2 regions of the Gracilibacillus salinarum genome follow, and region 2 is predicted to be linked to the other one. Evidence: riboswitches for the same ligand, from Rfam matches in the RefSeq annotation. Region 2 holds a riboswitch; the other holds the start of a gene.
What was found. Region 2 has a riboswitch for preQ1 ahead of queC (7-cyano-7-deazaguanine synthase QueC). Riboswitches for the same ligand answer to the same signal wherever they lie in the genome.
Positions count from the first base shown of each region.

Region 1: linked by a shared signal. The riboswitch ahead of MUN87_RS12880 (VUT family protein) and the one ahead of queC (7-cyano-7-deazaguanine synthase QueC) in region 2 are both predicted to bind preQ1.

Region 1 covers NZ_CP095071.1:2,769,906-2,786,173, reverse strand. The annotation lists gene MUN87_RS12940 (phenylacetate--CoA ligase family protein) at 284-1,630, shown strand; gene MUN87_RS12935 (phenylacetate--CoA ligase family protein) at 1,662-2,894, shown strand; partial or broken gene MUN87_RS12930 (bifunctional 3-deoxy-7-phosphoheptulonate synthase/chorismate mutase) at 2,891-3,718, shown strand; gene MUN87_RS12925 (4-hydroxybenzoate synthetase) at 3,771-4,325, shown strand; gene MUN87_RS12920 (hypothetical protein) at 4,382-4,660, opposite strand; gene MUN87_RS22310 (hypothetical protein) at 4,661-4,795, opposite strand; gene MUN87_RS12915 (hypothetical protein) at 4,961-5,212, shown strand; gene MUN87_RS12910 (CPBP family intramembrane glutamic endopeptidase) at 5,225-6,004, shown strand; gene MUN87_RS12905 (hypothetical protein) at 6,023-6,262, shown strand; gene MUN87_RS12900 (nuclease-related domain-containing protein) at 6,343-7,260, shown strand; gene MUN87_RS12895 (YibE/F family protein) at 7,266-8,021, opposite strand; gene MUN87_RS12890 (YibE/F family protein) at 8,018-9,094, opposite strand; gene MUN87_RS12885 (YjzC family protein) at 9,226-9,423, opposite strand; PreQ1 riboswitch class I at 9,558-9,604, shown strand; gene MUN87_RS12880 (VUT family protein) at 9,683-10,225, shown strand; gene MUN87_RS12875 (ABC transporter ATP-binding protein) at 10,402-11,319, opposite strand; gene MUN87_RS12870 (ABC transporter permease) at 11,320-12,018, opposite strand; gene MUN87_RS12865 (hypothetical protein) at 12,034-12,318, opposite strand; gene MUN87_RS12860 (DUF2089 family protein) at 12,311-12,619, opposite strand; gene MUN87_RS12855 (BglG family transcription antiterminator) at 12,842-14,794, shown strand; gene MUN87_RS12850 (PTS sugar transporter subunit IIA) at 14,791-15,234, shown strand; gene MUN87_RS12845 (6-phosphofructokinase) at 15,231-16,223, shown strand; gene MUN87_RS12840 (PTS sugar transporter subunit IIB) at 16,237-16,268, shown strand, end outside.
Region 2 covers NZ_CP095071.1:1,215,830-1,232,097, reverse strand. The annotation lists gene MUN87_RS06015 (heavy metal translocating P-type ATPase) at 1-2,344, shown strand, start outside; gene copZ (copper chaperone CopZ) at 2,369-2,575, shown strand; gene MUN87_RS06005 (Cof-type HAD-IIB family hydrolase) at 2,864-3,724, opposite strand; gene guaC (GMP reductase) at 4,034-5,008, opposite strand; gene MUN87_RS05995 (antibiotic biosynthesis monooxygenase family protein) at 5,217-5,522, shown strand; gene MUN87_RS05990 (globin family protein) at 5,519-5,869, shown strand; gene MUN87_RS05985 (cobalamin B12-binding domain-containing protein) at 5,883-6,536, shown strand; gene MUN87_RS05980 (STAS domain-containing protein) at 6,523-7,275, shown strand; PreQ1 riboswitch class I at 7,334-7,378, shown strand; gene queC (7-cyano-7-deazaguanine synthase QueC) at 7,457-8,125, shown strand; gene queD (6-carboxytetrahydropterin synthase QueD) at 8,126-8,593, shown strand; gene queE (7-carboxy-7-deazaguanine synthase QueE) at 8,586-9,314, shown strand; partial or broken gene MUN87_RS05960 (lysine N(6)-hydroxylase/L-ornithine N(5)-oxygenase family protein) at 9,527-10,824, opposite strand; gene MUN87_RS05955 (DUF4870 domain-containing protein) at 10,936-11,259, shown strand; gene MUN87_RS05950 (FixH family protein) at 12,086-12,859, opposite strand; gene MUN87_RS05945 (metal ABC transporter solute-binding protein, Zn/Mn family) at 13,080-14,084, shown strand; gene MUN87_RS05940 (DUF4362 domain-containing protein) at 14,478-15,455, shown strand; gene wrbA (NAD(P)H:quinone oxidoreductase) at 15,657-16,253, shown strand.

The DNA.
Region 1 (16,268 bases), 1.6 Mb from region 2:
ACTCCTTTCAAACCGGTGTATAAGTCTAGTAAAGATAGTCATCTATATCGGATGTAAATTACATGAATCTCGGATGCTAATTACCATATGTTCTTTTAATAGAAATCGCATGGATAAAATACCTTATTTTCAAAAAAATACATGATTGTCCGAGTCAAATGCTAGTTTTTTTGCATTTCATAAAACATAAAGGAAGGAGGATAGCGATAACTAGTTATGATTGTCTGATAGAGAAATGCCTAGTAGAGATAGATCCACTAGAAAAAAGGAATGGAGGATAATAATGAAGATGTTTCAAACCCATAAGATGACTGTTTCCGTTGATGAGCATTCATCTCATCTTGAACAATTTCAAGCTTTTTATCAGCAATTAGATGATGAAGGAAAAACAATTGAAAAACTTCCTCGTGAATTAATTGACGACTACCAGCTTAAAGCTGTTAATGCCACACTCGCCCATGTGTGGAAAAATAATGCCTATTACCGTTCGATGATGGAAGAGAAAGGTTTCACAACCCCGGAATTGGCGAGCCTTGATCAATTAGCATCCGTACCCATGCTGCAAAAAGATGTGATCAGAGGCGATAAAGAAAAAATCTTGAGTGTTGATCCAAAAGAAATCGGTCAAGTTCACCTCACCAGCGGAACATCAGGCAAACCAATTTATACCGCGTATACGTTAGCAGATCAATATGTATACGATTTACTGCCGAAGTATTTGGAACTGTTTAAAGAAAAAGACGATGATGTAGCGGCCGTTGCTTTACCTTACGAGTTCGCACTTCCTGGTCTTGGCTTCCAGCGATTATTCCAATTTGCCTTCGGTACAGCGATTTTATCCCTTGGAAAAGGCGGGTACATGGCGCCCGTAGATAAATCGCTGGAATTAATGAAGGAATATCAGGCAACAGTGCTTGCCACAACTCCTTCCTATGCTGCACTCCTAGCAGAAGAGAGCGAAAAGTACGGTATCAAAATCGGAGAAGATATTCCGATGAAGAAAATCTGGCTGACTGGTGAAGGGTGTTCGGCAACCTTTCGTGAACGGTTAGAAAAATGGTGGGGATGTGAAGTTTCCTTTTTCTACGGTTCGACCGAATGCGGTGTTATCGGGGTAGAATGCAGTCAGCACAATGGTTATCACATCATGGAAGGTCACGTGAAAGTCGAGATCATTGAGCCAGAAACCGGGGGTGTTATGCCATACGGTCGTACCGGCGAAATTGTTGTCACCACACTATTACGTGAAGGTATGCCGATGGTACGATACAAAACCGGGGATCTTGGTGCCTTGCAAAAGTCACGATGCAGCTGTGGCTTGGTAATGGATGTACTTCAATTGCGCGGAAGAATGGAGCACATGCTTCACATTGATGGGGAAGCGTATTCACCATTCATGATCGAGCATTTTTTAATGGAATTGCCAGAGGTAGGTTTATGGTATCATTTCCTGCTTGATCAGGGTTCGTTAACGATCGAAGCGGAGAAATTCCGTACAGATCTGAGTGATGATGAATTGGCAGCCAAAATCAAAAAGCACATGGCGGATCGGATCGGTATTACGTGTGATGTTGTGATCAGAGACGACATTCCACGAACATTCGGAAAAGCACAACGAGTTTTCATGTAACCATCAAGCAGTAGAGAGAGGAGGTGCCATCATGAGTGACATCGACAGAGAAAAAGCAGAAAAGTTTGCAAATATGTATACACGTATACAAAAAGCGCCGTTATACAAGAAGAAATTAGCTTCCTTTTCTAGCGAAGAGATGAGAATCGATCAGCTTTCCACACTCCCATTTACAACGAAGCAGGATCTGCGGGAGGCTGGTATTTTTGGTCATCTTGCGGTTGATAAGAAAGAGGTAGCCCAGTACCATGAGTCTACCGGAACAACAGGGGAACCGGCTGCCTCCTGGTTTACCCAGGAAGATTTAATAACAGGAGGAAAGCAGTTGAAGGATTGCGGGGTGCAGCTGACAGCGGACGATCTTGTGCTGATCCGCTTTCCTTATGCACTAGCTCTGCCAGCCTTTCTTATGCAGCAGGCAGCTTGGCAGACAGGCGCAGGTGTAGTACCTGCCAGTGGACGTACGGTCGTCACGCCTTATCCGCGCGTCATCAGCCTGATCAGAAAGCTTTCTGTTACCGTTCTGGCAGGTTTGCCACGGGAAATGGAGCTGTTAGCGGAGGCTGCACGTTTAGAAGGAGCAGATCCAATTAAAGACTTACCATCGTTGCGCGCGATCTGTGTAGCAGGTGAATTGATGAGCGAGCAGCGAAGGAAGCATATCGAAAAGTTGTGGGGTGTTCCTGTTTTTAATATGTACGGTTCCACGGAAACAGCTAATATTGCAACAATGTGTGAGCATGGCGTTATGCATATTGTTGAGGAAGATTTTCTTGTAGAGGTAGTATCGGAAGACGGAACAGAGTCCGTGCCACAAGGGAAAAAGGGCTTCGCGACGATTACCACGTTAACACATCAGGCCTCACCGCTTTTGCGTTATTTTAATGAAGATATTATTGCGGTGGAGCATGTCAGCTGTCCGTGTGGTCGATCCGGCGCGAAGCTGACGCATTACGGTCGCAGCCGAGAGCGTATCTATTGTCGTGACCAAGTAATAGAAGCGAGTGATTTGCAGGAAGCGATTTATTCACTGTCCCCGGTTCCGACAGGATGGAAAGTAATAGAGCAGGAAGATGGATTACACGTATTACTTGATTCAGACCAGGCAGATCAATGGCCGGAGGATGACATCCCCTCTCAGCTATCCTCTCAACTGCAAGTACCAGTCACCGTGGAGATCGCGCGCCTGCTCGATCGTGCCAGACTGATCGATAATACACCATCGACAAAACCGGTCTATATCCAAAAAAGAAAGGATGGTTAGCCTTGAGTGACAAACAAAAGAAATCAGCATTGCTCGTGAGCCGTGACCATAAGAGTGAAGATACCGTGATTAAGGTGAAGCAGACCGAAATTGGAGGCAAAAGCCATACGTTGATTGCGGGGCCATGCTCGGTTGAATCCAAAGAGCAGCTCGAACAGGTAGCATCCACATTAAAAAAAGCGGGCGTATCGGTCATGCGTGGCGGAGCATTCAAACCAAGATCTTCTCCTTACAGTTTTCAAGGATTAGGAGAAGATGGTCTAAAATTAATGAAAGAGGTAGCGGACGATCATGAATTAGTAACGATTAGCGAAATCATGACACCGAGCCAAATCGAGATTGCAGCGCCTTATATTGATATCTTCCAGATTGGTGCACGTAATATGCAAAACTTCGATTTATTAAAAGCGATCGGGGAATCCGGTAAGCCAGTCTTACTAAAGCGCGGACTCTCTGCAACAATTAATGAATTTATTTATGCAGCTGAATATCTATTGCATCATGGCAATGACCAGGTCATGTTAATCGAACGTGGCATTCGCACGTTTGAAACAGCAACGCGTAATACACTGGATATATCAGCTGTCCCGATTTTGAAACAAGAGACACATCTTCCGGTGTTCGTGGATGTCAGTCACGCCACAGGCAGAAAGGATATTTTCTTACCATGTGCGAAAGCAGCTCTGGCAGCTGGTGCAGACGGGGTGATGGTCGAGATTCATCCAGACCCTTCCCATGCACTTTCTGATAAGGAACAGCAATTGAATATGGAGGAGTTTCAAGCATTTTGGGATAGCCTTACCGACTCAGGATGGTACCAATAGTCCGCCACATTAAGCCTGGCACTGGCAAAATGGCTTTAATGGAGGTGAGAGTATGATAGATTCCCCATTTGATAAGGAAGCATGCCAATTATTACAGGGCTTATTACTCGATCTACTGTTAGTAACAGACGGCCGGACTACCGACTTACTGGAAGTATTGGTTAACGAGAAGATAGTCGTAGAAGTGATTCAGCAGGAAAAAGTGAAAGAGACGTATTATATACGTGAATCCGTATTAATTGGAGAGAAGAGTGGTTTTATTGTCTCACACAACATCGCACTAGTTCATGCCGAGCATGTGCCTGCAGAATTATTTGAGAGTATGGCAAATCGACAGGAAGGCATCGGTAAAGCGATGAATTCCCTCGGCTTGCGCTCCTTTCGTAAGGTAGAAGATGGAGGGTTTCTCAATAAAGCGGATGCACGAGATGTATTCCAGAAGCCGGTTTCGCTTCGTTTCAGGGACACCGAGGATAAGGTACCATACAAAAGGTACAACATGTATTTTGGTAGTGAACCAGGCATCGAAATGATTGAATATTATCATCCAAATTTGATTGAGCATCGTTTAGAACAAGAAATAAATAAAGAGAAATTAAATGACTAAGCAATGACTGGCTCAAAGTATACCTTCGAGTCAGTCAGAGGCTGTTTTTTTACATATTATGATTTATTCTTATGCTTCGAGTCTTCGATCATCGCGATGCCGAATTGTATCATTTGCTCTGCTGCATGGAGTACACCAAGCATGATGGCACTGAATAATTTTTTTGCCATGAATTCAACCGGCTGTTCTCGATCTTTTGCAATAGCCAGAACTTCTTCTTCCGCAACTGCTGCGCCATTTTTGACCGCTCTTATATACGCTTCTGCAAAAATCCTGGCACCTTGATGGAATTTCTTCAACATTTTCGAAAACGCCGGATTTTTCTTTCTAGCCAATTAATTCTCCCCCTCCCAGAATGCCAATAATGCCACGCCAACTCCGGCAGTAAGCACAAACAATAGTACACCGCACAACGTCATACCAAGAATAAATAAGATCCATTCGGGAATATCCATGTGATTGTGTTTCATCTATTATTCACTCCTACTTTTGTAGACTAATTCAGTATATGACGAGCGTTCCGAGATTCTATAGGTCATAGACTTGCATTCTATAAAATCCACTACAGTCTACACGGATAATGTGCGATGACATATATATAGGAATAAAATGAATTTTGTAAGGAGGTTCGAGTCATGGACGACACTATCAGGAAAGTAGATTCAAATCAGATGGCATCTTCTCTTGGAACCTTTGTTGAGAGGAGACCGGTTGAAGATAGGATTAGTTCAACAGTGGAAATATTGAAGAAAAGAGCGGATATTGGTGATTATCGGAAAGAACAAAAGAAAAACGATCAACGAAAAAGCGTAAGGAAAGAACTTAATATATATAAGACGATGAAGAAAGAACGGCGAAAAGCATTATACCAGAATATTTACCGATAGGGATGAATACAGATGGCAGAAACCTTATGGCGAAAACTGATCGCGTTACTAATATTTTCGACCTTTTTCCTCGTTCTTGTTGTGGATTATGGATGGCTGATCGGTTTGTGGGCGTTAGCTGCAGGTGCGTGCTCTTTTGATAAAACGATGAGGGGGTTTGCCGTAACGGTGGCAAGCTTCGGACTGGGATTTTATCTGTATCACACTATACATGTTCACTTGATTGCTGACATCTCCATCGCTGAAGTGCGAATTTTGCTGCAAAGATTTTCGCTGGTTGTCGTCGTACTGAGCATGGCTACGGTGACGCGTCCTTTAAGGAGTTTTTTGAAAAGACCACTATGGCAAGCGTCGGTATGGGTTCCTTTGATTTGGGCAGGGTTCCGTGAAACGACTGTACGCAGTTATCTCTTTATTGCCTTGCTGATAAGCGGGCTTGCTTTTTTGCTGCCTTTTATTCTTTTGCAAAACGTTCACTTTTCCTGGGAAATAGTGGCGTTCACGCTGAGCTTCTCCTTGGTGAATGCTTTGTTGGAAGAAATCATCTGGAGGGGAGCCCTGCTGAGTCGCTTCGTGACGAGCTTCGGTACACGCTGGGCCGTGCTGCTGACAAGTATCGGATTCGGACTGCAACATGCCTTGCTCGGTATGTCCTGGCTGAGCTGCTTAGCCTTCAGCATAGGCGGCTTCTTCTTCAGCGCCATCACCATTAACGCCAAAAGCATCCTGCCAGCGGTAATCTGGCATGGGTTTTTTAATGTTTTGATGGTGTTGGGTGGGGGGATTTTGTAGGGGGAGGTTAAGAGGGTTATGGATCAGAGCAAACGCTTGATGATGGTGGAAGTTCAGGAGGAAGAGGATGTTAGAAGAGAGCAAACAACCGAAGATGATGCAAGTTCAACCATAAGAAAAACCAGTAGCAGAAAAAACACTAAACACACGGTTATCAGAGCTAAAGAAAGTAGCTTCACTCGATGTCCCATCTCCTGTAGCAGTCAGTTCATACCAAACGAAGCAGTTTTTAATTCTCTATCTTCCATTTCTAATTAATCGTAGCATATATCCCTATGATTCCATTGGAAAATATAGTATATTATAATATGTGAAAAAAATTTGAATTGGAGGAATAAATGATGATTGTCAAGGAGAGGCAAATGCCCAATGAGTTAGTTATGTTAGAACTGCTTTCAAGGCGCAAGAAGTTGAGTTCAGAGGAGTTCAAACGGTATCAAAATTTATCGCGTGGGTTTGAAGGCGAATTACAATTTGATTCGATTGTTAGAAATTATGGAAATAACTTAACGGTGATAAATGATTTGCGCTTGAAAAATAATAATAAAAACTTCCAGATTGACTCCACTGTAATAACAAACGATACTATTTACCTTTTCGAAATAAAAAATTTCCTGGGCCAATATTATTTTGATAATGAAATCCTCTTTAAGCTTCCTAATATTGAGATCGAAAATCCAATCTACCAGCGCGATCGTGCAACCTCGTTGTTCCGCAGATATCTTCACTTGAAAGGTTTTGATATAACGATCAAGTCATATATAGTTTTTATTCACCCCGAATGCATCGTTTACCAAACCCCTCTATCACAAAAAATTTTATTCCATGCAAACATACGAACATTAATTTCTCGGTTAAATGAAAATTCGCATAGCAGTAAAAATGGACAAAATGTAGTTAATACACTTCTAGCTTCTCATTCGCAAGAGTTGCCTGTGAGTACTACATATACCTTTGACGAATTAGAAAAAGGTATACCATGTTGTCAATGCGGTTCAATGTCCACTTACGTAGAGGGGCGAATCATTATTTGTAACGAGTGTCACGTATATGAAAAAGCAGATGCATCGATAATTAGAAATATTGAAGCATTCCATCTTTTATTCCCAAATGAAAAATTAACAACAAAAGGAATTGCAGAATGGTGTGGGAAAGGCATTTCTGAAGATAGATGTAAACGCCAGTTACTGAAGCATTTCGTCAAGCAAGGAGTAACGAGCAACACCTATTTCACCAACAAAAAAGAAGTAAAATAAGCATTTTACTTCTCCCTCACTAAATAATAAGCCGTCACCGCTGCGGCGATTGGAATTACCAGTGCAACCCCCATTCCTGCGGTCAAAATCGTGATCATCTCACCGCTGAACACTTTGGAATTAACAATCTCTCCCATGGAATAGGACAAGTCCTTGAACCAGATAATCAGTCCCATATAACCGCCGAAAAAGGCGAAGAACAGCGTGTTACTGCTGGTGCCGAGGATATCTCGCCCAATGCGCATGCCTGACTTAAATAGATCTTTCCGTGAAATATCCGGATTTTGTTCGCGAATTTCCTGCATCGGTGACGTGATCGAAATCGCGGCATCGACAATGGCCCCGATCGTACTCATAATGATCACGGAAGTAGCCACTTTGATAAAATCAATGCCGATATAGACCGAGAACGTCACCAGGCTGTCGGATTCCTCTTCACTGAAGCCTTGAATCATCGACTTTTCGGTGATGATGAAGATAAAGAATAACAGTGCCAATGTCGTCAAGATCGTCGCCAGGAAAGCCATCTTTGTTTTGCTGTTGATTTCATTGATATAGAAAAGACTGACAGCGCTGATGATGCCACAAGCCACCAGTGTGAGCACAATTGGATTGGCATTTGGGTCGTTCATCATCAGGACCGTTCCAATCACGACAACAAAATTGATCAGAATCGCGATAAATGACTTGATTCCCTCTTTTCCACCGACAACGGCCATCAGTATAAAAAGAATTGCTGCTAATAAAACTAATGCATTCATTGTCTCGCCTGCTTTCTTTTAATAAAGAAAATAGAAATGTAGAGTGTAATCGGAATGGTTATCACAATCCCGATTCCTCCCGCCAATGCCCTTGCCAATTCAAGCGAAAGATTCATCGATAGCGTGAATCCAAGTGGCATGGCATTCATGAAATATAATAATAATGCTGGGATGGTTCCACTTACGTAAGCAAAAAACAAGATATTCGTCATCGTACCCATAATATCTTTTCCAATCTCCAGCCCTGATTGCCTTAACGTACTTATTTTGATCTTATTGTTTTTATCAAATAATTCGAACATAGACGATGTCATCGTGATCGCGACATCCATTACAGCACCAAGCGATCCGATCAGCAATCCACCCATGAAAATGAGATGAGGATTTCTGGTCAAAAAGGACATTTCTTCATAGCGAAGTCCCTGCTCGTCAGTGACCAGAAGCGCCAGATAGGCAATCAGTAACGATGCGAACGTGGCAATCAGCGTCGCGATAATCGCGGTCAGTGTTTTCTCGTTCCAGCCACTCGCCATAATTAACGACAATATCGTAAAAAGAATGATACTGATGCAACAAATGATCAGTAAGCTGTTATCAGAATTTCGTATGTAAATATCCAATGCTACAGACAATATCACAGCATTAACAGCAAGACTGACAACAGACCAGGCCCCTTGCTTGCGCCCAACCCATAACAAAACAAGCACAAATAACCATGCTACAAAAAGTAAGTATTTGTCCCGTTTAATCGTTCCCACACTTTCTCCGTCATTAGCAAGAAAGAATTCGGTTCCCTCTTTCAAACGAAAATGGATCGACTGTGATCCCGAATATTGATTTTCAACTTCCATGGTCTCGCCCTTGTCCGCCCCATTCAAAATGCGGGCAGTAATTTGCTGCGTCACCATATAATCTTCGTTATCGTTCTGGTCTTTTACTTCTGATTTATCGGATTCGGTAACATCCGTTACTTGGACGATCGTGCGGTCATAGAGCTCGTGATTGTTGTTGACGAAGATAATCGAAGCAACAAAACTGACGAGCACGAGCAAATAGATTAGATATTTTTTCATATGTTTCACTCCAGAAATTCATTGCGGTATCTGTTGTAAAGTATAGAAGAGGAAAAGGCGATTGTCTATTAAAGGGCTGTGAAGAAAAACGCGCAACTGTCACATAAAAGAGTTGCGCGCTTGCGTTAGAGCTATTCTTGTGGAACTCGAACCCACCAGGCACTTTCATCCTCGGCAGGTGCAGGTGGAAATGTTTCCCCTTCTGCTAATTCGATCGTGGTATCGTTGAAGTAATCCTCACTTTGATAATCACTTGTTAATTTTTCAACTTTGTATATGCCTGCTTCAGGTGCTTTTTCTCCTGTTTTAAAACGTTGCGCGTCTGTCAATGGTAGTCCTCCTGTAGTTAAGATTATATTTTCTATATTCTCTCAAATGGTAAAATTAAAACATACGATTTAAAAAAAATGCAATTGACAACGGAGAGCTTCTCCATTATGATAAGAAAGAAATAAATACCTGTGCGGAAGAGGTTCATAGCTGATACCCTCTATAAAAAACTATGGATCAACCATGTCCATTGGATGTGGTTTTTTTTCGTTGCTATGACACCTCTTCCGTGAACAACTATAGAAGAGGTGTCATCTTATGTTAAGAGTATTTTTATATTTAATTTCCATTGTCACTGCCAATGTGGTCACAGCGGCTTTTATGCCATTACAAATAGGGATTTTCCTTATTCCGATGGGGACGCTTTTTATTGGGGCAACCTTCATTTTTCGTGATTTGGTACAAAATAAATATGGACGTGGCAAAACCTATGCCTTCATTCTGACAGCACTGATTTTATCAGCATTCGTTTCCTTTTTACTCGGGGATACCTTGATGATCGTGGCAGCATCCGCACTTTCCTTTATCCTGTCCGAATCCGCCGATACCGAAATATACACCCGTCTAAAACTGCCAATCGCCTGGCGCGTTTTTTACAGTGGATTAGCGGGAGGTTTTCTCGACTCTGTCGTCTTCGTGCTTATCGGTTTAAGCCCAATCGGAGCAGGCATGTTGCCATGGGAAGCCGTACCAGCCGCGATCCTGGGACAGATCATCGCAAAAACGATGATCCAGCTGCTTGGTGCATTGGTGTTGAATCAGGTCTATCTGGTGAAACAAAAACGAGTAGCGGTAGAATAAGAAGGAAGAAGCTATTTTCTTGGGAGGATAGCTTCTTTTTTATTGATTGGGGAGGAGGATTGCGGTTCAAACGGACAAAATCCTGGAGGAGAAGCGCCCCAATGTCCGATAGCCCCCAATCACCCCAACACAAAAGAACTGTGGCAAAATCATCTGCCACAGTTCGATCGCAAAACTTACTTACTATTAATAAACACTTCCTCGAGTGACTGTTGTTCCATGCTGATTTCGTATAATTGAAAGCCGGATTGCATCAATTGCTGCGATAATCGGGGCAGGTCATCCTCACTGCTAACATGGACGACGGTGTAGGGTTTTTTCGATGCAACAAATGTCACATTAAAATCCCACGCTGCTGATAGCTCTGTTAATTTATCTGAGGTTAAAGCAGGCGCTGTCCGAATCGCGACACTGATTTCATTCACTTTGTTCACTTTCAATTCAGCAGGTGTGCCAAGCCTCGTTATTTTTCCGTTACTGATGATACCGACACGGTCACTGACTTTATCAATCTCGTCCAAGTTATGAGAGGTGAGCAGAATCGTTTTTCCTTGCTGCTGTAAATCGGCAATCAACTTGCGAATGTTAATCGCTGATTCCGGGTCTAGACCTGATGTTGGTTCATCCAGGATAATGAAGCTCGGATTGCCTAAAAGGGCCTGGGCAATACTAATTTTCTTTTTCATCCCAAATGAATAGGATTTTATTTTTTTCTTCTCGGCACCTTCTAATCCGACATCTTTCATTAGAGCCGCGTACTCCTGCTTGCTGCGGTGATCCCCAGCCAGTTTTCCCATATAGCTTAAGAACTGAATCCCACGCATTTGATCATATAAATTCGAAATATCGGGCATAACGCCAATTTTTGCTTTTACCTGATCAAGATCTTGGTCAGAAGCACCTAACATCTTGAAAGAACCACTGCTTTTATTGATGATCCCAGTTATTGTATTGATAAAAGTCGATTTACCAGCCCCGTTATGACCGATAAAACCAAATACTTCCCCTTCATAAATCGTTAAATCTATCCCACTCAGCACTTCTGTTGCACCGAATCGTTTGGTCAGATTGGTTACGTTCATCACTTCATTCATTTACAGATCCCTCCGTCTCATAATGAGGATACTTACACCTAGATAGACAACGCCGATCAGCAGCGGCACGAGCAGTTTAGCCGAGTTATCTTCTACATAATAATAAGGCAGCAGATACTTGAACGGTATCAAGTACCATTTTTCAGAGAGGACGCTGATAAATCCCACGATAGGGAGGGCAAGTCCAAGCAGAATCCCCAGAAACATTGTCAGTTTAGTCTTAGGAATAACGGTGGAAATGAACAGAACTAAGCCAATGGCATAGAACAAAAAAAGCAGAGTGCTGAAGTAATCGAGAAAGCTCCATTCTCCGGAAATGGCAAGCAGGATAGCGTATGAAATGGAGATGGTCACAATCCAAAACAGTAAGATCCCAAAGAATTTCCCGATCATGATCTGCCATCTTGGGATTTTGTTCACAAGTAAGCGGATGGTCCGCATTTCGATTTCTTTATTGATGACATCATGCGAAATGGCAAACACAAACAAAAAGCCGAACATGAGTACAATAAAGGAAATAGCCAGTGTATAAACGGATCCCTGATCACCGCCGTATGTAACGATTTCTTCTGCTAATAACGGATTATCTGCCAAAAAAACAGCTGATTGATAGGAAATAAACGTTACAAACAGGATAATGAGAATCGATCGAATGCTTTTAAAGGAATCTGTGAATTCCCGCCATAAAATATGTACCATGTGAAGTTTCCTCCTCTAATTTATATCATGCATTTTCATTTTTGCTAATTCTTTTTCCGTTTTCTCTTCCAAATACTTGCGGCCACTCTTCCATTCAGCGTACAGAATCAACCAGCCAATCGGCACTATAATGATACAGGTCACGATGTTATCAATGTCATTGGTTGTATACCGCCAAAGTATCCATCCTAAAAACAAGAAGGGAGCAATGAAGCCTAAGTATGGATTACCCCTTGTGGCAAGGTAATATTGAAGCGCCAGTATTGCTACTATAATGAATACAGGATAAAGATCATTCATCTTGATTCCCCCTTTCCATTGTTTTGTATTTCTCAATGATCAGCTTGGCATCTTCCACACTGATTCGGTCATCGATGGACAAGGTCTTGATGAAAGAAATGAATGCTTCTTTTTCTTCTGCATCATTCGCTTTTATTTTTTCAATTAACCGATTTAATTTGATCCTCACGGTTGGATAAGATACGTCATATATGTTCGATATCTCTTTAAGGGAGCCTGAATTAACTACAAAATTCTTAATAAATTCCAGATCTTCTTTTTCCAGGGCTAACAGCCAATTTGGAAATTCTTTCTCATCCATATATTACCTCCTTTATTTTATCTTGTTATAATTTAACATATAATTAAACAAAGTTAAAGTTATTTTTAATAAAATTAAATAAAACAACAAATAAATAATTAAATGTTCATTTACACAGAGCTTATAATGGGAATAAGTAAGGTTTCCGCTAAAGAGGAAAAAGTATAACTTAATAAAATGTAAGCACTTACTTATACTAAAAGCAGAAAGGAGCAAATGAAAATGAAGCTACAAAGTAAAAGAGAGGTAGAAATTCTTCATTTGTTACACAGTAGTAAGGGGGTGCAGACGGGTAAGAGTCTTTCCCTGCTGTTAGAGGTTACCACACGAACTATCAGAAATGACATTAAAAAAATGAATGCAATCTTATCGAAGCATGGTGCAGAGATTGTGTCACACAAAGGAAAAGGATACGAGCTGGAGATAAGCAAGGGGGAAGCTTTTCAAAAGTTATATGCCAATCACATCACAATCATTCAGAACCAAGCAACGGTAAACATGCACAGATCAGAAGGGAATGATGTCGAGGAACAAATTATTAGAAGCATCTTAATGAATTGTCTGACAGATACAAGTATTTATCAGGAAGAATTAGCTGAAGAGTTATTTATCAGTCTTTCTGCATTAAAAAGTTATCTTTCATCAGTAAAAGAGAAAATCTCCCGATATGGACTAGCGCTTGTTACGGATAGATTTAATGGAATAAAAGTTACAGGTAATGAAGATAAAATAAGGTTTTGCATTTCCCAATATCTGTTCAATCATCAAAGCATCGGTGTTTATAATGAACTATTTCCTGATAATGAAATAAAGCAATTAAAAGATATTATCTTGCAAGTATTGTTAAAAAATCAATTGAAACTAACGGATGTTGCGCTCGAAAATCTGATTATTCATATCGAAATAACGATAAGACGATATCTAAACAATAGACTATTAGATTATCAGATGAAGATCACAGAAAATTTAAAGGCTACCAAAGAATACAAGGTTGCCCATGACATTATACAAGAAATAAGGGTGACATTAGGCATCAACATCGAGCCGGAAATCTTTTATATTACACAACATCTTCTTGCAAGCAGCAGGTTCTATAGCAAAGACATTGATGACCAAGAATACAAAAGAATGGAAGGCATGCTAGCAGCAGTGCTCGAGGAAATTAATAAGAAAACATCCATTCAATTGAGTGGGGATCAAAAGCTGATAGAAGGGTTAATTATCCACCTAAGTATTTCTTTAAAGAGAATCGAGTATCAAATGAATATTCGAAATGAAGTGCTGAACAGTATCAAGAATAACTATCCGCTTGCATTTCAGCTTGCCGCTATAGCAAGCAATAAAATCAGTGAACTGACCAATTTAATAATAGATGAAAATGAAATAGGGTTTCTAGCTATTCATTTTGGGTTGGCTTTGGAGAAAAAAGGTTTAAACAATCAAAAGGTCAAAAAAATCATGATCGTTTGTGGTTCCGGCGTTGCTACTGCTTCCTTAATTAGAGAAAAATTACTTAATAACTATGGAAAGCAAGTAAGCGTAGTAGAAACGATCAGTTTATCAGAATTTGAGATATCCTTATTGGAACGTGTAGATATAGTCGTCTCCACTGTTCCAATTGACATAGAATCGGATAAAATTTTTACCGTTAGTCCTATTCTAAGTTATACCGATCTATCTCTTATTAAACGCAAAGTAATGGAAGATAAACTCGAATCAGATGTTACGGAGTTTAGCAATATATTCAAAAGAGACCTGTTTGTTAAAAATTTGGAGCTGCAAACGAAAGAAGATGTCTTGGACTATATGACAGATCTAATGTACACAAAAGAATACATCGATGAATCTACCAAACGATCAGTATATGAAAGGGAAAGAATGGCATCGACAGAACTGAGTAATCTGCTAGCGATTCCACACCCATTAGAAAATAATATGTCTGAAACGAGCATTGCTGTCTGTATTTTAAATAAACCAATTGTTTGGGATCGAGAAAAAGTACAGGTCATCATCGTATTAAGCGTCCCGAAGGAAAAACAAAAGACATGGGAAGTCATCTTTAAGCAGCTTTACCATTTCTTAATAGAAGAATTTGGCATCACTAAATTAATATCTAACTATAATTACGAGGATTTTATTAGAAATTTAAGCAAATACAAGGAGAAAAGCTTATGACAGAAACTTATTTCACCGAGGATAATGTTCAATTTAATGTGGAGGTAAAGGATTGGAAGGATGCGATATACAAAAGTGTTGCATTGTTAAGGAAGAATGGCCTTGTAACGCAGCATTATGCAGCAGAAGTCATTAATAATGTAAAAGAATTCGGACCATATATTGTCATATCTCCCGGTATTGCCATCCCTCATACCAGACCAGAAAACGGAGCATTAAAGGTGGGGATGAGTTTAATAACGTTGAAAACGCCAGTATATTTTAAGGACACGGCAGCGCCTGTCAAAATCATGATTAGTTTCTCAGCAACAGACGATGAGCAGCATTTAGAGATTATTAAAATAATTGTCAAGATCGTAGAAAATGGCTTGATCGATACAATATCCACGATGAATTCACTAGCCGACTTAAATGATTTGATAGGAGATGGTGTCTCATGAAAAAAGTCGCCCTTATTACAAGTGGTGGGGATGGGGCTGGTATCAATGCAACAATAGAGATGATGGCAAACCATCCACACATCGATTTATATGGCTTTTCCGGTGGATACAATGGTATTTCCATCAATGAACCTATTCATTTAACACCACAGTTTGTAGAGAATAAATCACTTGCTGGTATTCATTATGTGCAAACAGGTAGAAGTGATCTTCCCTATACGCAAGAGGGAAGAGATAAACTGCACCGAAAATTGAAGGCAGAAGGTTTTGAATGTTTGACCGTATGTGGTGGCAATGGTTCACAAAAAGCAGCACAATTACTTCATAAAGAAGGGACGAATACGATCTTTATACCGATGACGGTAGATAATGACGTAATTGGTAGCGATTACAGCATTGGCTTTGACACGGCGCTAAATAAATTAATGGATCTTTTATATGGACTGCATGATACAGCTGCTAACATGCCAGGAAGGATATTTATGGTCGAAGTGTTAGGTGGTAACTCAGGCAACCTTGCCTTGGAAAGTACCGTCGCAGGTGCGGGTGATCTAGCAATCGTACCAGAATATGTAACCCAAAAGCGTGCAATCACCAAAGTGGTAAAGGAAAAATTAAAACAAAAGCAATCATTAGTCATTGTATGTTCAGAATCTGCCTATGAAGATAAAAACTATCAATCTGGCAATCAAGGGGTATCTTTTGAAATTGCAGCAGCTATCGAAGAAGGGACGGGGATCAGAGTGAGAAAATCAATTGCAGGTTTTTATATTAGAGCAGGTCGACCAACATTTAAGGACGCATCCATTGCCGCAAAAATCGGAGCAAAAGTGGCGCAGTGTGTGAGCGATAACCAATTTGGTGTAATGGTCGGTGTAGGGAATGACCGAATTCAAGCACTCCCCTTTCAGCACTTAAGAAAACAATATAATAGTCTGCATCCCCAAACGATGGAAATAGCTAAACAATATAACAAGGTAATCTATTAAAGGAGGTGAGCGCATGTTACAAATATTAGTCGTATGTGGAGCAGG
Region 2 (16,268 bases):
GACATGTGCGGCTTGCTCCAATCGAATTGAAAAAGTACTCAATAAAATGGAAACAGTAGAGGCTCAAGTCAATTTGACAACGGAGCAAGCAGCCGTTTCTTATAATCCTGAAACAGTTAGCTTCGAGGATATACAAGCAAGAATCGAAAAAATAGGTTATGGAGTTAAGTGGGAACAGGTAGATCTGGCAGTTGAAGGCATGACATGTGCAGCATGTGCCAATCGAATTGAGAAAGTATTAAATAAACAGCAAGGTATTCAAAAAGCAACAGTCAATTTAGCAACAGAAAGTGCATCTGTACTATACCAGCCTTCGGTTACGGATGCAGCTCATATGATCAGTCGGATTCAGAAACTAGGATATGACGCAAATCTAAAAGAGACCAATTATGACCAAAACTCGCAGAAAGAAAAAGCGCAACAACGATTAAAAATGACATTAATTTTATCTGCTGTATTGACTTTGCCACTATTCGCGACGATGCTGGTTCATTTATTTAATATACCTTTACCAGGTATATTAATGAATCCATGGTTTCAATTAGTCCTTGCCACTCCTGTCCAATTTTTCATAGGCTGGCGTTTTTATCGAGGAGCCTATAAAAATCTTCGTAATAAAACGGCGAACATGGATGTGCTGGTGGCATTGGGAACAAGCGTAGCCTATTTTTACAGTTTGTATGAAACCATACAGACGTTGAGAAACTCACAATATGAACCACATCTTTACTTTGAAACGAGTGCCGTGATTATTACCTTAATTCTATTAGGGAAATACTTAGAAACAGCGGCAAAGAGCAAGACGACGACTGCTCTTAAATCCTTGCTGGAATTGCAGGCAAAGGAAGCAAGAGTTATTAGAGGAAATAAAGAACAAATGATTTCAGTCAGTGAAGTAGTGGTTGGGGATCATATCGTCGTGAAACCAGGCGAAAAAATACCTGTGGACGGTACCATTATCAAAGGGCATACATCTATCGATGAGTCGATGATAACTGGTGAGTCGATTCCAGTAGAAAAAAGCGGTGCAGATAACGTGATCGGATCTACCATTAATAAGCATGGATCGATTTCGATCGAGGCAACAAAAGTGGGGAAAGACACAGCGTTAGCCTCCATCATTAAAGTAGTGGAAGATGCCCAGGGATCAAAAGCACCAATACAAAGGTTGGCCGATGTGATTGCAGGTTACTTTGTTCAAATCGTCGTGGCTATCGCTATCGTGACATTAGGCATTTGGTTACTATTTATTACGCCGGGTGAGACAGAACCAGCATTACTGGCAATGATTGCGGTACTGGTGATTGCTTGTCCATGTGCATTAGGTTTAGCCACGCCAACTTCTATTATGGTAGGGACAGGAAAAGCAGCAGAGCTTGGAATTCTCTTTAAAGGTGGAGAGCATCTGGAACGAACGCATCAACTGGATGCAATTATATTTGATAAGACAGGTACGTTAACCAATGGCCGACCTGAAGTGACGGATTATCAAGGTGATCGCCAAACATTGCAATTATTGGCAAGTGCGGAATATTACTCTGAACATCCTTTAGCAGAGGCAATAGTAAGTTATGCCAACCAGCAAAATGTAACCTTATCTGAGCTGGATTCTTTTGAGGCGATACCAGGAAGAGGTATCCAAGCGGAAATAGAAACGAAAAAAATATTGGCAGGAAATCGAAAATGGTTAGAGGAAAATGGTATTCCGATTGATTCGTTGGACGATACTGTAAAGAAATATGAAACCAATGGAAAAACGGCGATGCTCATTGCAATTAATGGTTCCTTAACAGGCGTAATCGCTGTTGCTGATACAGTAAAAGACTCGGCGTCAGAAGCGATTGACAGTCTGCATGCACAAGGATTAGAAGTCATGATGCTTACAGGTGATAATCAGACGACAGCTAAGGCAATTGCTGATCAGCTTGGCATTGAGCACGTATTTGCAGAAGTCTTACCTGAGCAAAAGGCTGAGAAAGTGAAAGAAGTACAGTTATCAGGTAAATCCGTTGCAATGGTAGGGGACGGTATAAATGATGCACCTGCATTAGTAGTTGCGGACATCGGTATTGCAATTGGAACAGGTACTGAAGTCGCGATAGAAGCTGCAGATGTTACCATCCTTGGCGGTGACTTATTATTACTTCCAAAAGCTGTTCATCTGAGCCATGCAACGATTCGCAACATAAAGCAAAATCTATTTTGGGCATTTGCCTACAACAGTGCCGGGATACCGATTGCAGCTGCTGGCATTTTAGCGCCATGGATTGCAGGCGCAGCCATGGCATTCAGTTCCGTCAGTGTAGTGACGAATGCACTTCGACTAAAACGAGTAAAAATTTAATTTCGTAATAAGGAGAGATAATTAATGGAACAAACAACATTGCAAGTACAAGGAATGACATGTGGTCATTGTAAAGCTTCTGTGGAAGGGGCTTTAACGGAATTAAAAGGTATTACCACAGCAGAGGTTGACCTTGATAAAGGGACAGTGGACGTATCTTTTGATGAAAAAGAGGTAAGTGTAGAAGCCATGGAAGATGCCATTGAAGAACAAGGATATGATATACAATAAAGAAGAAGCTGAACCATTGATTTGGTTCAGCTTTTTATCATCAGTCGAGAAAATATAAGTGTCGTCACAACAGGATTTATCTGGAACATGAAGTTACGTTCCCTTAATATGGAGTATGTTAACTGTGTAGTGTTTGTATCATGTGCTGGGTACCGATCCGTCAAACTACCCCGCAGGACGCGGAGTATATTTTCGGAGCTTTACTATGCAGATGATATCTATCAACATCACCACGATAAGACCGATCTACTTTACATAATCCATATATTTAAAATCTGACTTTGTCCTTCACTGTTCAGCAAGCATTTCTTTTATAGCAAAGCCGACGCCATTTTCCAGATTAGATTTGGTTGTATGTGTGCAAGCTTTTTTTATGTCATCATCAGCATTGCCCATCGCTACACCACGACCAGCCATCTTTAGCATGGACAAATCATTATAATTATCCCCGATAGCCATTATCTCCTCCAAATCAACGTTTATCTGTTCAGCGTAGGTTTGTAAGGCTAATCCTTTTTGGGCGTTGACATCGTTAAATTCCAAGTTGGAGTGGCCTGAGGAAGTAATGGTAAGTGTCTGTTCCCCTTGTAATTGATTTGCCACTTTATCTAAATTCTTTTGTTCTAATGAGAAAGCTAAAACTTTATAAATCTCTATGTCAGAACGATTAAACAATGTTTCAAAATCATCTGTCATGATCATCTCTTCTTCTTGAAAGCGGTCTGTCGCACGCTTTCGTAATGCGTCGGTATCAAGGTTAGGGAATGCAGATTTGTTAATATCCACCATAACTTCAATGAATTGATCACGGCTTTTAGAGAATCCCCCCTGATTCGTAAATACTTCAAAATAAATACCTTGAGCTTCGCAGGCTTGTTGAATGACCTTGCAAATCCCTTTATCTAATGGGGCAGTTGATAGAACTTCCCCAGCTTTGTTATGCACCTTGGCCCCGTTAAGACAAATGATTGGACATGACAGGCCGGCGCTTTCTAACGGTTTCTTGGCTGCATTATAAGATCTTCCGGTGGCGACAATAACTTCTACACCATTTTCTTTTGCCAATTGAATTGCTTCGATGTTTTCTTTGCTAATTTCATGTAGATCATTCAGTAACGTTCCATCTAAGTCTGTTGCGATTAATTTCATAGTATGTCCCCTAACTTTTTTTATACAATTATCATACTAGAGTAATGAATGGATGTCTTGTGTATTGTCTTCATCATGTTTTGAATAGAGAAGGTCAGAATGTGAAACTAACCTCAGGTTAACAAGCTTGAGTTGTTTTTGTCAGAAAGGATAAGCGCTCTGCTGCTATGAATGGTTTGTACAATTGGTGCCTTTGGAACGGTATCTATAACCGTTCTATACTATTACCATTTTCCATAAAAAAGCCGAATATAACATCCATCGCGTTATGCTCGGCTTTAATTGAACTAAATAGCTTTGTTATTCGACTCAATCCCCATTGAAAATGGAGTTCTTCACAACAACGTAATCAACAGTTCCGATCGCTTTAAGTGAAGTTCCACCTGCGTAGGAAATAGAAGATTGCAGGTCTTGTTCCATTTCTGTTAAGGTGTCCTGTAAATTTCCTTTATATGCAACTACGATTTTTTTACCTTCGACGTTTTTCTTTTCACCTTTTTGAAATTCAGAAGCGGAACCGAAATATTCTTTGAAGAGTTTACCATCTTGTTCGACCGTAATACCAGGTGATTCTTCATGACCAGCGAATAATGAACCAATCATAACCATAGAAGCTCCAAAACGAACAGATTTGGCAATATCACCGTGTGTACGAATACCGCCATCAGCGATAATGGGTTTTGTTGCTGCTTTTGCACACCATCTTAGGGCTGCCAGCTGCCATCCACCTGTACCGAAGCCTGTTTTTACCTTGGTAATACATACTTTACCTGGTCCAATACCAACTTTCGTTGCATCAGCACCAGCATTTTCTAATTCACGAACAGCTTCAGGTGTACCAACATTTCCAGCAATGACAAAGCTGTCAGGTACGTGTTTTTTAATATGCTGTATCATGTTAATCACGGCGTTCGAATGACCGTGAGCAATATCAATTGTTATATAATCAGGAATCAAGGATTCGTTTGCTAATTCTTCAATAAAACTATATTCTTCTTCTTTCACACCAACACTAATGGAACTGATTAAGTTTTTCTCTTGCATCTTTTGAATGAAAGCTTTTCTTGTTTCAGGTTCAAATCGATGCATGATATAGAAGTAACCATTCTCTGCTAGATATAGTGCAATGTTTTCATCAATAATGGTTTGCATATTTGCAGGGACAACTGGTAAACGGAATGTATGTTTTCCAAATTGAACAGAAGTATCACATTCACTTCTGCTGTTCACGATACATTTTGCGGGAATTAGTTGAATATCTTCGTAATCAAATACATTTTCCATGTAATTCACTCCTAAAGGCGAACTTTAATTATTGTCATTACTCAAACATTCGCCTTTAGTAATATAATATAATTCGAGGTAAAAGTCAAATCAAAAAACGCAAAAAAAGGTAAGCGGTAACATTTGGTTGGATTGCTTAACTAGTAATCATCGTTCTCGGATGATAAAATGGTAACATTGTAGTGAGTTTTATAGAAGGAGTCGAATTATGTATATTGTACATTCCATTTTTGATGTACCTGCCGAAAAAGCAGATGAAGTTATTCACATATATAAGAAGCGTTCGAGAATGGTAGATAAGTGGCCAGGTTTTATAGATTTTCAGCTATTGCAAAATGATCGCAAGCCTGGTGAACTGACAGTGCAAATAAGCTGGGAATCGAAACAAGCATACCTTGACTGGGTTACCAGCGAAGAATATCAGCGAATTCATGATCTTGAGAAGAAATATCCCGATAAGGAATTAGCGAATATTGTTCCGAAAGTATATAAATATAAGGTGGTAGCACAATGAGTGGAGATCTAATTGATAAACGATTAATAATCGAAGACGCTGTTGAAAAGATTTATCAAGCTTACCCGAATCTAATTGAACAGTATGGAGAAGCAGGGGTGGAAAGGTGCAGAGAAGATAATATGCACCATTTAGAACACCTGGATACGGCATTTCAACTGAATAATCATATGATATTCATTGATTATACAAATTGGCTGAAAGAATTATTAGTTGCCAGAGGTATGTCAACGGAACATATCGAATTTAATTTCGAGGTGTTGAGACAGTGGATGGGCAATCATCAATTAACGTTCTATGAATTATGTTTAGAAAAGGCAATCGAGACATTAAGAGAAAGTAACTAAAGAGGAGGATCACATGCAGGATTATCAACAATTCGCCAAGTTGCTGTTAGATGGTGACGACAATAGTGCGTGTGACTATCTTTTCGCGCAACAGTCGGATGTGATCGATGTATTTGCTGACTTGGTTACACCTGCTATGCAATATATTGGAGAACTTTGGCAGCAGAATAAAATAACAGTAGCAGATGAGCATTTGGCTACCAGTGTTTGTGAGTATGCTTTAACACAATATATTCATCAGCGAAAACCACAAGGGATTTCAAAGAAAGACAGAAAGATGATGCTTTTCTGTATCGAAGAAGAACAGCATGCGTTAGGAATGAAGATGATAGCGGCAGTAGCCAGGAATCAAGGATGGGATGTCCGGCAATTTGGCGCAAACCTTCCATTACAACATGTGTTAAAAAGTGCGGCCGAGTGGCAACCAGATGTAATTGGTATGTCTGCAGCTATTGTTCACCGAATACCCACCCTGGTAAAATATGTAGATGCTTTTCAAAGCCTCTCTTTTCAACCGGAGATTGTGGTTGGAGGAAGAGTAACGAATATACTCGATGTAAAACAACATGTTAACAAAAAAAAGATACATGTTAGTACAAGTATTCGTGATTTCATCCACTGGCTGGACCGTGTAGACAAAGGAGTAGATATAGGTGGGGCAAGTTAAGACATTACCATTACCTTATTTCGAAATTGATCAGCATTATACAATATTAGATCTTTCCCAAAAGGCAAAAGATATCTTTATTCATAGTGATCATTTTTTATCTTTGGTAGACGTGGGTAGTAAAGAAAAGGCGGAACGTTTTTTGTCTCCTACGGCAGAAATAGAGAGTGTGGAATTGAACCTCAAAACAAAAGGAAATCCATTCGCTGCATTTGATGTATCGATTAGTTGGATGGACGGAACTGGTCAAATTATCTGTCAGCCAGTGAATCATCATATTGAAAAATTAGCAGAACAACTAAGTGATCTCCGAGGACGATTAGATCAGACAAATATAGATCTTCTCAACAAAAAAGAGGCATTAGAATCTAGTCAGAAACGGGTCAATCATTTGTCAGGTCCGTTAATTATGCTTAGTGAACGATTGGCCTTTATCCCGCTATTCGGAGATTTAACAGAGGAAAAGCTGGAAGTACTGACTGACAGGTTATTACAACAGCTAAACCAATCAGATTATCAACACTTGCTCATAGATTTTACTGCGGTCGATGAAATGGAAGCTGAAGGGCTGCGGAAACTGACCGACTTTATTCAAATGGTGGAGCTTTTAGGTCCTGAGCCGGTGATCTCAGGTTTATCTCCAAACCAAGTCCAAATGGTCAATGGGTATGAAGGGTTCTCATCCATTCGAAAAGTGAATAGTGTACAAAGTGCTATTAAACGATTTTATCTTATGTAATGTGTCAATTATTTTTCTATGTTATACTAATTACTAAATACTATAGAAATCTGAGGATTCAGGAGAGGTTCTAGCTACACCCTCTATAAAAAACTAAGGAGAATCATACCTGCCTTAGGTATGATTTTTTTATTGTTTAGGGGTGTATTATTCTCTCTTTTAATAGAAAGGGGATTTTTTTATGGAAAAAAATAATCGAGCAGTAGTTGTGTTCAGTGGGGGACAAGATAGTACAACTTGTTTGTTTTGGGCTATGAAACAATTTGATCATGTGGAGTTGGTTACTTTTGATTACCAACAGCGACATCATGCTGAAATAGAGATTGCGAAAGAGATTGCTAACGAGCAAGGTTTAACACATCATGTCTTAGACATGGCGTTACTCAATCAATTAGCACCTAATGCACTTACGAGAAATGAAATAGAGGTTTCCAATGAGACGGGAGAAGATTTGCCGAATACGTTTGTACCTGGTCGTAACCTGTTATTTTTATCCTTTGCCGCGATTCTTGCTAAACAGATAGATGCTAAGCATATTGTGACAGGGGTTTGTGAGACAGATTTCAGCGGATATCCGGACTGTCGTGATGTCTTTGTGAAGTCTTTAAATGTAACACTTAACTTATCGATGGATGATCAATTTGTCATCCATACGCCGTTAATGTGGCTCGATAAGGCAGCAACATGGGAGCTGGCCGATCAATTACATGTATTGGAATATATCCGTGAAAGAACATTAACTTGCTATAATGGTATTAAAGGCAGTGGCTGTGGTGAATGTCCAGCCTGTCAATTAAGACAGAGAGGTTTAGATAAATATTTGCAATCGACAGATGGAGTGAATAAATAAATGTTTGGATTTCGAATTGTAGAAGAATTACAGAAAATAGATCAAGATATTAAGCGAGAACAATTAAAATATCATCGTAAACGCGTGATGGTTAGCAAAGAATTCACATTTGACGCTGCTCATCATCTCCATTGCTATGAAGGTAAATGCAAAAATTTACATGGACATACATATAAAGTGATTTTTGGTATAAGTGGCTATGTCAATGAAATTGGTATTGTCATAGATTTTGGTGATATAAAGAAAATGTGGAAGGAACAAATAGAAGTTTTTCTAGATCATCGTTACTTAAATGAAACCTTACCAAAGATGAATACTACAGCCGAGAACATGGTAGTCTGGATATTCGAAAAAATGGAAGAAGCATTGGCCGATGATGCTAACGAGTGCAGAGTAGAATTTGTTCGTTTATTTGAAACGCCAACAAGCTATGCAGAAGCTAGACGGGAGTGGATGATAAGTGAATAAAATACCTGTCCTCGAAATTTTTGGTCCAACGATTCAAGGGGAAGGGATGGTTGTTGGCAGGAAGACAATGTTCGTCCGGACCGCCGGTTGTGATTATAGTTGTGCCTGGTGTGATTCAAAATTTACTTGGGACGGCAGTGCAAAAGAGGACATAAACCTGATGACAGCAGATGCCATTGTTCAACGATTGAAAGAGTTAGGCAACAACACGTTTGACCATGTCACGATCTCAGGGGGGAACCCTGCGTTATTAAAAAGTATAGATGGTCTAGTCGATCTTCTTCATGAAAATAAGATAGAGGTGGCGCTTGAAACCCAAGGCAGCCGCTGGCAGGATTGGTTTGTCAAAATAGATGATTTAACGATCAGTCCCAAGCCGCCAAGCTCGAAAATGGAGACGAATTGGACTGTATTAGATGACATTATTCTACGATTAAATCAACACCATCGTCTCAGTCATACCAGCTTGAAGGTAGTTGTTTTTGATCAAACGGATTTGCGTTTTGCTGAAGAAGTGCATCAATGTTATTCTTCGATTCCTTTTTATTTGCAGGTAGGAAATGAAGATGTAGAGGAAGCGGGGGTTGATCAGGTTGCCAATCGTCTGCTAAAGAGCTATCAATGGCTAATCGATCAGGTGATGACAAACGACCGGCTAAATCGTGTTCGTGTCCTTCCCCAACTTCATGCACTAGTGTGGGGGAATAGAAGAGGTGTTTAGATAGTATGTGGAAGTGATATCAGATAGTGCTACTTAAAGCGGAAGGTCCATTGAAAAAGCTGTGAACGTCTGAAGGTAGTCCAACTTCAATCGAGAGGGCAGTTGGAAAAATCTTAAACGTCTGAAAAGAGCACAATTCAACTATACGACCGTAAAGACGAGCAGAATGGAAACAAAAGAAGTGCCTGAATGCAATGCATTCAGGCACTTTTTCAATTAGCGGGATCGAAATCGGTAAAGGTCGTACCTCTCTGCTGTGGATATATGGTTTTACCAGCTATCTCATTGATGATTTGGATATTTCGATCGACTGCCAGACCCAAATTTGTCGCACCAGTACCGTGGGAATGTTCTAAATTCGTTAACGTATAAAAATGATGATCACGTTGGTGTTCATCTTTGAAGGCAAGCTTAAATTGCTGGTTTACTTTATAGCGTTTATCATCTTCCCAGATAACTTTTTCTCCAAATCTTTTGTAAAACCAGTCAGGAATATTCGGTTTATAGCCGGTGGCTAAAATTAATTTTTCTGTAGAAAATGTAAATGATTGATCCTTTTGCCAATGATGAGCTTTCACTTTTACACCGAATCCTTCATTTTCTACATTCTGAACTTCCGTTAACGGTTGTATAGTGACAGGTAATTTCTTGTTACCGACAGAGCGGTGATACAATAATTCATGAATCTTATGTAATGTTTCACCATCAATTCCTTTTCGCAATGTTCCAAGATGATCCAGCGAATCCACACGCTCTTTATAGGAAAGATGATGAAAATAATCGACATAGTCAGGAGTGAATACTTCCTGCCCAAGCTTCGAATTATCGAGCTGAAGAAAACCAGGTGAACGTGTATACCATGACAAATGATAATCAAAATGGTCCTGCAGCTTTAATAAATCGTAAAAAATTTCTGATGCACTTTGTCCCGAACCAACCACTGTAATATGCTTCGCTTTGATGGTGTGCTCTTTGTGATAGAGATACTGACTGGAGTGATACGCTTTTTCTATTTCTATCTGATCAAGATCAACAGGTATAACAGGTTCGGCACCTGTTCCCATCACAACATGCTTCGCATAGTATGATTTTGTCTGTTGTTGCCCCAGTGATTCACAACCACTTCGTAATGATCGCCATGATCGATCACATCTATTATTTCGGATTGGAAATGACAGTTTGGCAGCTGAGTTGCCACCCATTTTAAATAATCCGCATATTCCTTACGAGGCATCTCAAATTTATGAAAAAAGAAAAATTTATATAAACGGTTTTGTTCATGTAAATAGTTTAAGAACGTATACTTACTAGTGGGATTTGCCAACGTCACTAAATCAGCCAGAAAGGACACCTGTAAATCTGTACCGTTGATTAACATTCCTGGGTGCCAAGCAAACTCACCATTCTGATCAAAGAATATTGTCTTTAAATCTGATCGTTCTGTCGTTAATGTTGCAAGTCCGAGATTGTACGGGCCAAGGCCGATCCCGATAACGTCATATTGTTGCATATAATTACCTCATTTATGTTAGTTTCCTCATATTATATACGGTATAAAAAAAATAATCTAATAATAGATATAATACAGCTTATAGATCAATAAAAGAGGAGGTGAAAGGAATTGAGCAGTAATGATGAACGATTGTTTGCCATGTTAATCTATTTACTTAGTTTCTTTACCGCAGTTCTCGGACCATTAATTATCTGGCTGGTGAAGCGAGATGAATCTGATTTTATTGACTATCATGGGAAAGAATATTTTAACTTCTTTATTTCATTTTCTATTTATGGGATTATTAGTGGCTTATTAGTTTTTGTAGTGATAGGGGTAGCGCTTCTTCCTCTTATCGGAATTGCCGCTTTTGTGTTAACAATTATCGCGCTTATTAAAGCATATAATGGAGAAAAATACGCTATACCTTTAGTTATTCGTTTTATTAAGTAAGATAAGAAAAACCGGGCATAAACCGCCCGGTCCTAATTGACTTCATTAATAAACAACTTCCTATAATATGGATTATGTCAACTGCTTAGCAGCACGGTCATTTTGAAATATTTTAACTGCGTTGCAAAGCTCCGGAAATAGGCTCCGCGTCCTGTGGGGCACGGCTTCAGCTAGGCTACTACTTGAACAGCATCTTTGCTGCCTTGTGCCGAGGAAGATCACTTCGAAGTGATACTTGCAGACACAGGCACAGACTAAGTGGATCTTCAGCTCGCGCTGATCCCACGGGAGTCTCCGCCTATTTCCTACGCTTAAGGAAGTGCTACAACGTATGGAACAGCTAAAAGCAGTGGTTCTAGGCATTATGTGTTATTATTTATTCAGTTCTTGTTATATATAGTGATGAGTGATCAATATGCTATCACTTACAAAAGTTGTAGAGTCCACATCCTAGCGGAGGCCAACCACGTAGACTCCCGCGGGACAGGCAGGCGGTGAAGATCCACAACGTCTGCACCTGCGTCTTCTAGTAACGCTTCGAAGTAGGCTTCCTCGGTGCAAGGCAGCAGAGAAGTGATTCGTGTAGTAGCCTAGCTTCAGCCGTGCCCCGCAGGACGCGAAGTGGTCGGCCGGAGCGGTATTCTATCACATAAAAAATCTCAATATGGATGCTTGGCTAGTAATGCTTAGTTTATAGAATCTACTTTCCTATTTAGCATGATTACTTCTATGACTGTACATATATACTTTCTTTACTTATAAAAAAGGTTCCTCTTCGTCGATAGCTGAACGGAACCTTTTTTGCCAGATAATTACTGATTCTGTATTATTCGCTTACTTCCACTTCTGTTTCTGTGTGTTCATGCAGTCCGTCCTCATCATTGACGTGAACAGTCATATCATATGTGCCTGCTTCAGGAAAGGCAAAGGTTCCTTTGTATTCCCCGCTGCTAACTTCTTCTGCATCAATCCATTCGTGCTTTTCGCTGCTTATTACAATTTCATACCGAACTCGAGCACCTTCGTAAGCTGTTCCATCAGACAATAATTGTACCGTTATTTCCTTATCTTCATTCGCAGTAACATCATTCAAAGGAGCTACATTGATTTCAAAGCCACTGGAATGTTGATGCTCATGGGACGTTTCTTCTTCAGTCATTTCCTCATGATCTTCTGATTCCTGCTCAGAATTTAACGCCTCTCCAGTTATCGAAATTGCTTTTTTCGGCATAGAGTGAATGCCATTAGCAGTAGTGTGCGCATAACTTTCGTAATCTCCAGGTTCAGAAAATGTAACCTCTGCAGTATATGTACCATCTTCATTATTAGTTGATTCTACCATTACCGTATTTTCTTCATCTTCAATATTCCAATATTCGAACATCATCTCTTCTGCATCCGTCACCTTTTCACCGCTTGTAGTTGTTACTGTAGCCGTTAGTGTGACTGCTTCGCCGGTTTTAGCTTGTTCAGGTAATGTAAAATTGACCTTAATTCCCTGTAATTCATCTTCTTCAGCGGAATCCTCAGTGTTGGAATTATCTGCACATGCGGTAAGAACTATGATTGCGCTTAACATTAACCAAAATAATTTTTTCATGCTTCAACCTCCGTCATTAAAAAGCTTATTCAAAATTACTATACGCTTTTTGAAAACGATATTCAATGAAAATTGTATGACATTGAAAAAATAAATCGTAATTATTACTATTTACAAAAGGTAAAGAATAGACTATAATAACTTATGATGTAAAAAGTTAAGACACTTCGTTTTATAAATCGTAATGATTATTATTTGTTTTAGTTGGAGGAATAGTTTGATGAAAAAGTTAACGGCTTTATTATTTTTAATGGGATTAGTCTTAATAGGATGTAATACGGAAACCTCTGAATCAACAGGAGATAATGCTTCTTCTGAGGATAAGACGATTAAAATATATGCGACATTATATCCTTTAGCGTATTTTGCTGAGGAAATCGGTGGGGAGCAAGTGGAGGTAGAGACAATACTTCCCGCTGGAGCTGATCCGCACAGTTATGAACCGACATCTAAAATGATGGTCGATATAGCGGCAAGTGATATCTTTTTGTTTAATGGTGCTAATCTAGAATCTTATGCTGGTGCCATTCAAGAAGCACTTAGTGATGAAGATGTCCTAATGGTGGAAGCTGCAGATGGTGTAACAACAATGGAACACAGTCATTCACACGAAGAAGAATCAGAGCATGACCATGAGCACGATCATGAACATGAGGAGTCTGAAAGTAGTGAAAGCACAGAAGATGGACATTCTCATGGTGATGTCGACCCGCATTTATGGCTTGATCCGGTTCGTGCAATAGAGATGGCGCGTAATATTAAAGATGCTTTGGTATCTCAGGATCCTGCTAATGAAGATCTATATACAGATAATTTCAGTCAGTTAGAAACAAAGCTAACAGAATTAGATGAATCTTTTCATACGCAAATAGAAGAAGCAGCCAGTCATCAGATATTGGTCACTCATGCTGCATATGGTTATTGGCAAGAAAGCTATCATATTGAACAAATTGCTTTAACCGGTTTATCCCCGTCTGAAGAACCATCACAAAAAGAATTAGAGCAGATTATTGATCATGTAAAAGAAACTGATATTAACTATTTGCTGTTTGAGCAAAATGTCGAACCGAAAGTAGCGCAGGTTATTCAGTCAGAGACAAATTTGGAATCATTGGAACTGCACAACCTTTCTGTTTTGACAGAGGAAGATGTTGAAAACAATGAAACATATTTTACATTGATGGAACGCAATTTAGATGTTTTAACCAAAGCATTAAACAATTAACGAAGTGGAAACACTTCGTTTTTTTTGTGTAGAAAAACGAAGCCAACTTTGTAAAGAAGACCGCTTTGTCTGTGCCACCTGCACAGTTCGTAGCAGACTTTCAAGGCACAGGGTAGCATTTCAAGTAGTAAGCCGTGCGCATACTTCTGGAGATTGGCTAAGCAAATTCCATATACCAAATTAATAATGTTTACTTTACATTATCCAATACTTAACTTACATAAATTCCAAGGATTTATGTAGTTTTTCTTCGTGGCAATTATTATATTTTCCTGTGGTTAGTGACGAAACGTACGTTGATGATTCAGATATGTTACGAAATGTATGTTTTTTTGTAACTATTTAACCATTGGAGACGACAAATTATACAAAAACAATGGAGGTAGATAATACATGAAATACTTAATTTATTCACTAATGGTTCTTGTTCTGGTAGCTTGTGGGACTGCGAGCAATGGCAGCAATGCCAGTGAGGAGACAAAGACGCCGGCAAATCAAAACAAAATGACTGGATATGTTGCCAAATATGAGAACGGCAAAGTGTTGGTGGCAGAGAATTATATTGCACCTCAAGAGGAAGAGATACCGGTTCAAGAGTTATATGAAAAGGCAGGAAATGCTATCTATTTCAACTTGGAAAACATCGATGAAAAAGTGACTGAGTCATTGGCAATCGGTGAAAAAATTGAAGTAACGCACGGACCAATCGCAGAATCTTATCCAGCACAAAGTAGTGCAACAGAAATCGTGCGGGTGAAAGATTCGAACCATGATTTGGTCGAGACACATGGTGACTATGAAAATCTGATTAAATTGGAAACATTCAAACAAGCGGTTCAAGACCAGCAAGTCAGTCACTTACGCTTCATTCGTTATACGACAGAAGGTGATCCGATTTTTTATAATATTTCTTATAATGGCAGTGAATTTAATATTTCGAGTGATAGTCGACAAGACAGCTATACTGGTACAGGTGATAAATGGAACAGTTTTACTTGTAAGCAAATGGAGAATACGTTAACAGAAGAAAATAACATCAGCTTTGACTTTACGAATTGTGAACAGCAAGAAGATCTATCGTTTGAGGTGCCATATGAGAAGGTGATTGTTCCAGAGCAAACTTATCAAAGTCTGGAAATAATCGTAGGTGACCAACATATTCTGAAGAGCGAAGACGAGGAAAAAATCAATGAAGTGATCGAGCAAATTAGAACAGGCACTCCAAAATCAGCTATGATCATGACGAAGATGGCACCGGCAGGCGAATTGGTGTTAAAAGGAGAAAAAACAACCATTCGTTTTGATTTTTATAAGGATGGTAATCTGCTTCGTTATAACACATTCATCGAAGCAGGAATAAAAGTTGAATAAGGGCAACGATTCTTTTTATATGATAATGCTCGAAAAGTTTTTGCTATCGTGTAATTAGATCTAACTTGAGCTAACCATTTGCTACAGAAGATTTAACCGTGTTAAGATTCTAATTATCTCAGAATCAAGATATTGTATAATTCCACATGAATCTGGGAAAATTTCAAATGGAATCAATACATCGAGAAGGGAAGTAGAGAAGTGGTTAAAGTAGCAGTTATTTATTATAGTTCAACAGGTACTAATTATCAGCTGGCGAATTGGGCAGCAGACGCAATAAAGGAAGCCGGAGCAGAAGTAAGAGTTGTTCGTGCACAAGAAACAGCTCCAAAGCCTGCAATTGCATCAAATTCGAAGTGGGAGCAACACCTGCAAGATACCGAGCATGTTCCAGAAGCAAGCTCTGATGATATTGAGTGGGCAGATGCAATTATTTTCAGCATGCCAACTCGATTCGGTGGTGTGCCATCACAAATGAAGCAATTTATTGATTCACAAGGTGGTTTATGGGCCGCTGGTAAGACAGCTAATAAAGTGGTAAGTGCGATGTCTTCTGCATCTAACCCGCACGGTGGTCAAGAAGCAACGTTGTTGAATTTTTATACATCGATGATGCACTGGGGAGCTATTATTGTGCCACCAGGGTATACAGATCAATCAGCCTTTACTTCAGGTGGAAATCCTTATGGAAACAGTGTCACACATACACCAGATGGTGATTTTGTCGAGGATGTAGAAGATGCAGTGAAGCATCAAGCTAAACGTGTTGTCGAAGTCGCAACGAAGATTCACGGATAATGTATAACCTAAAGA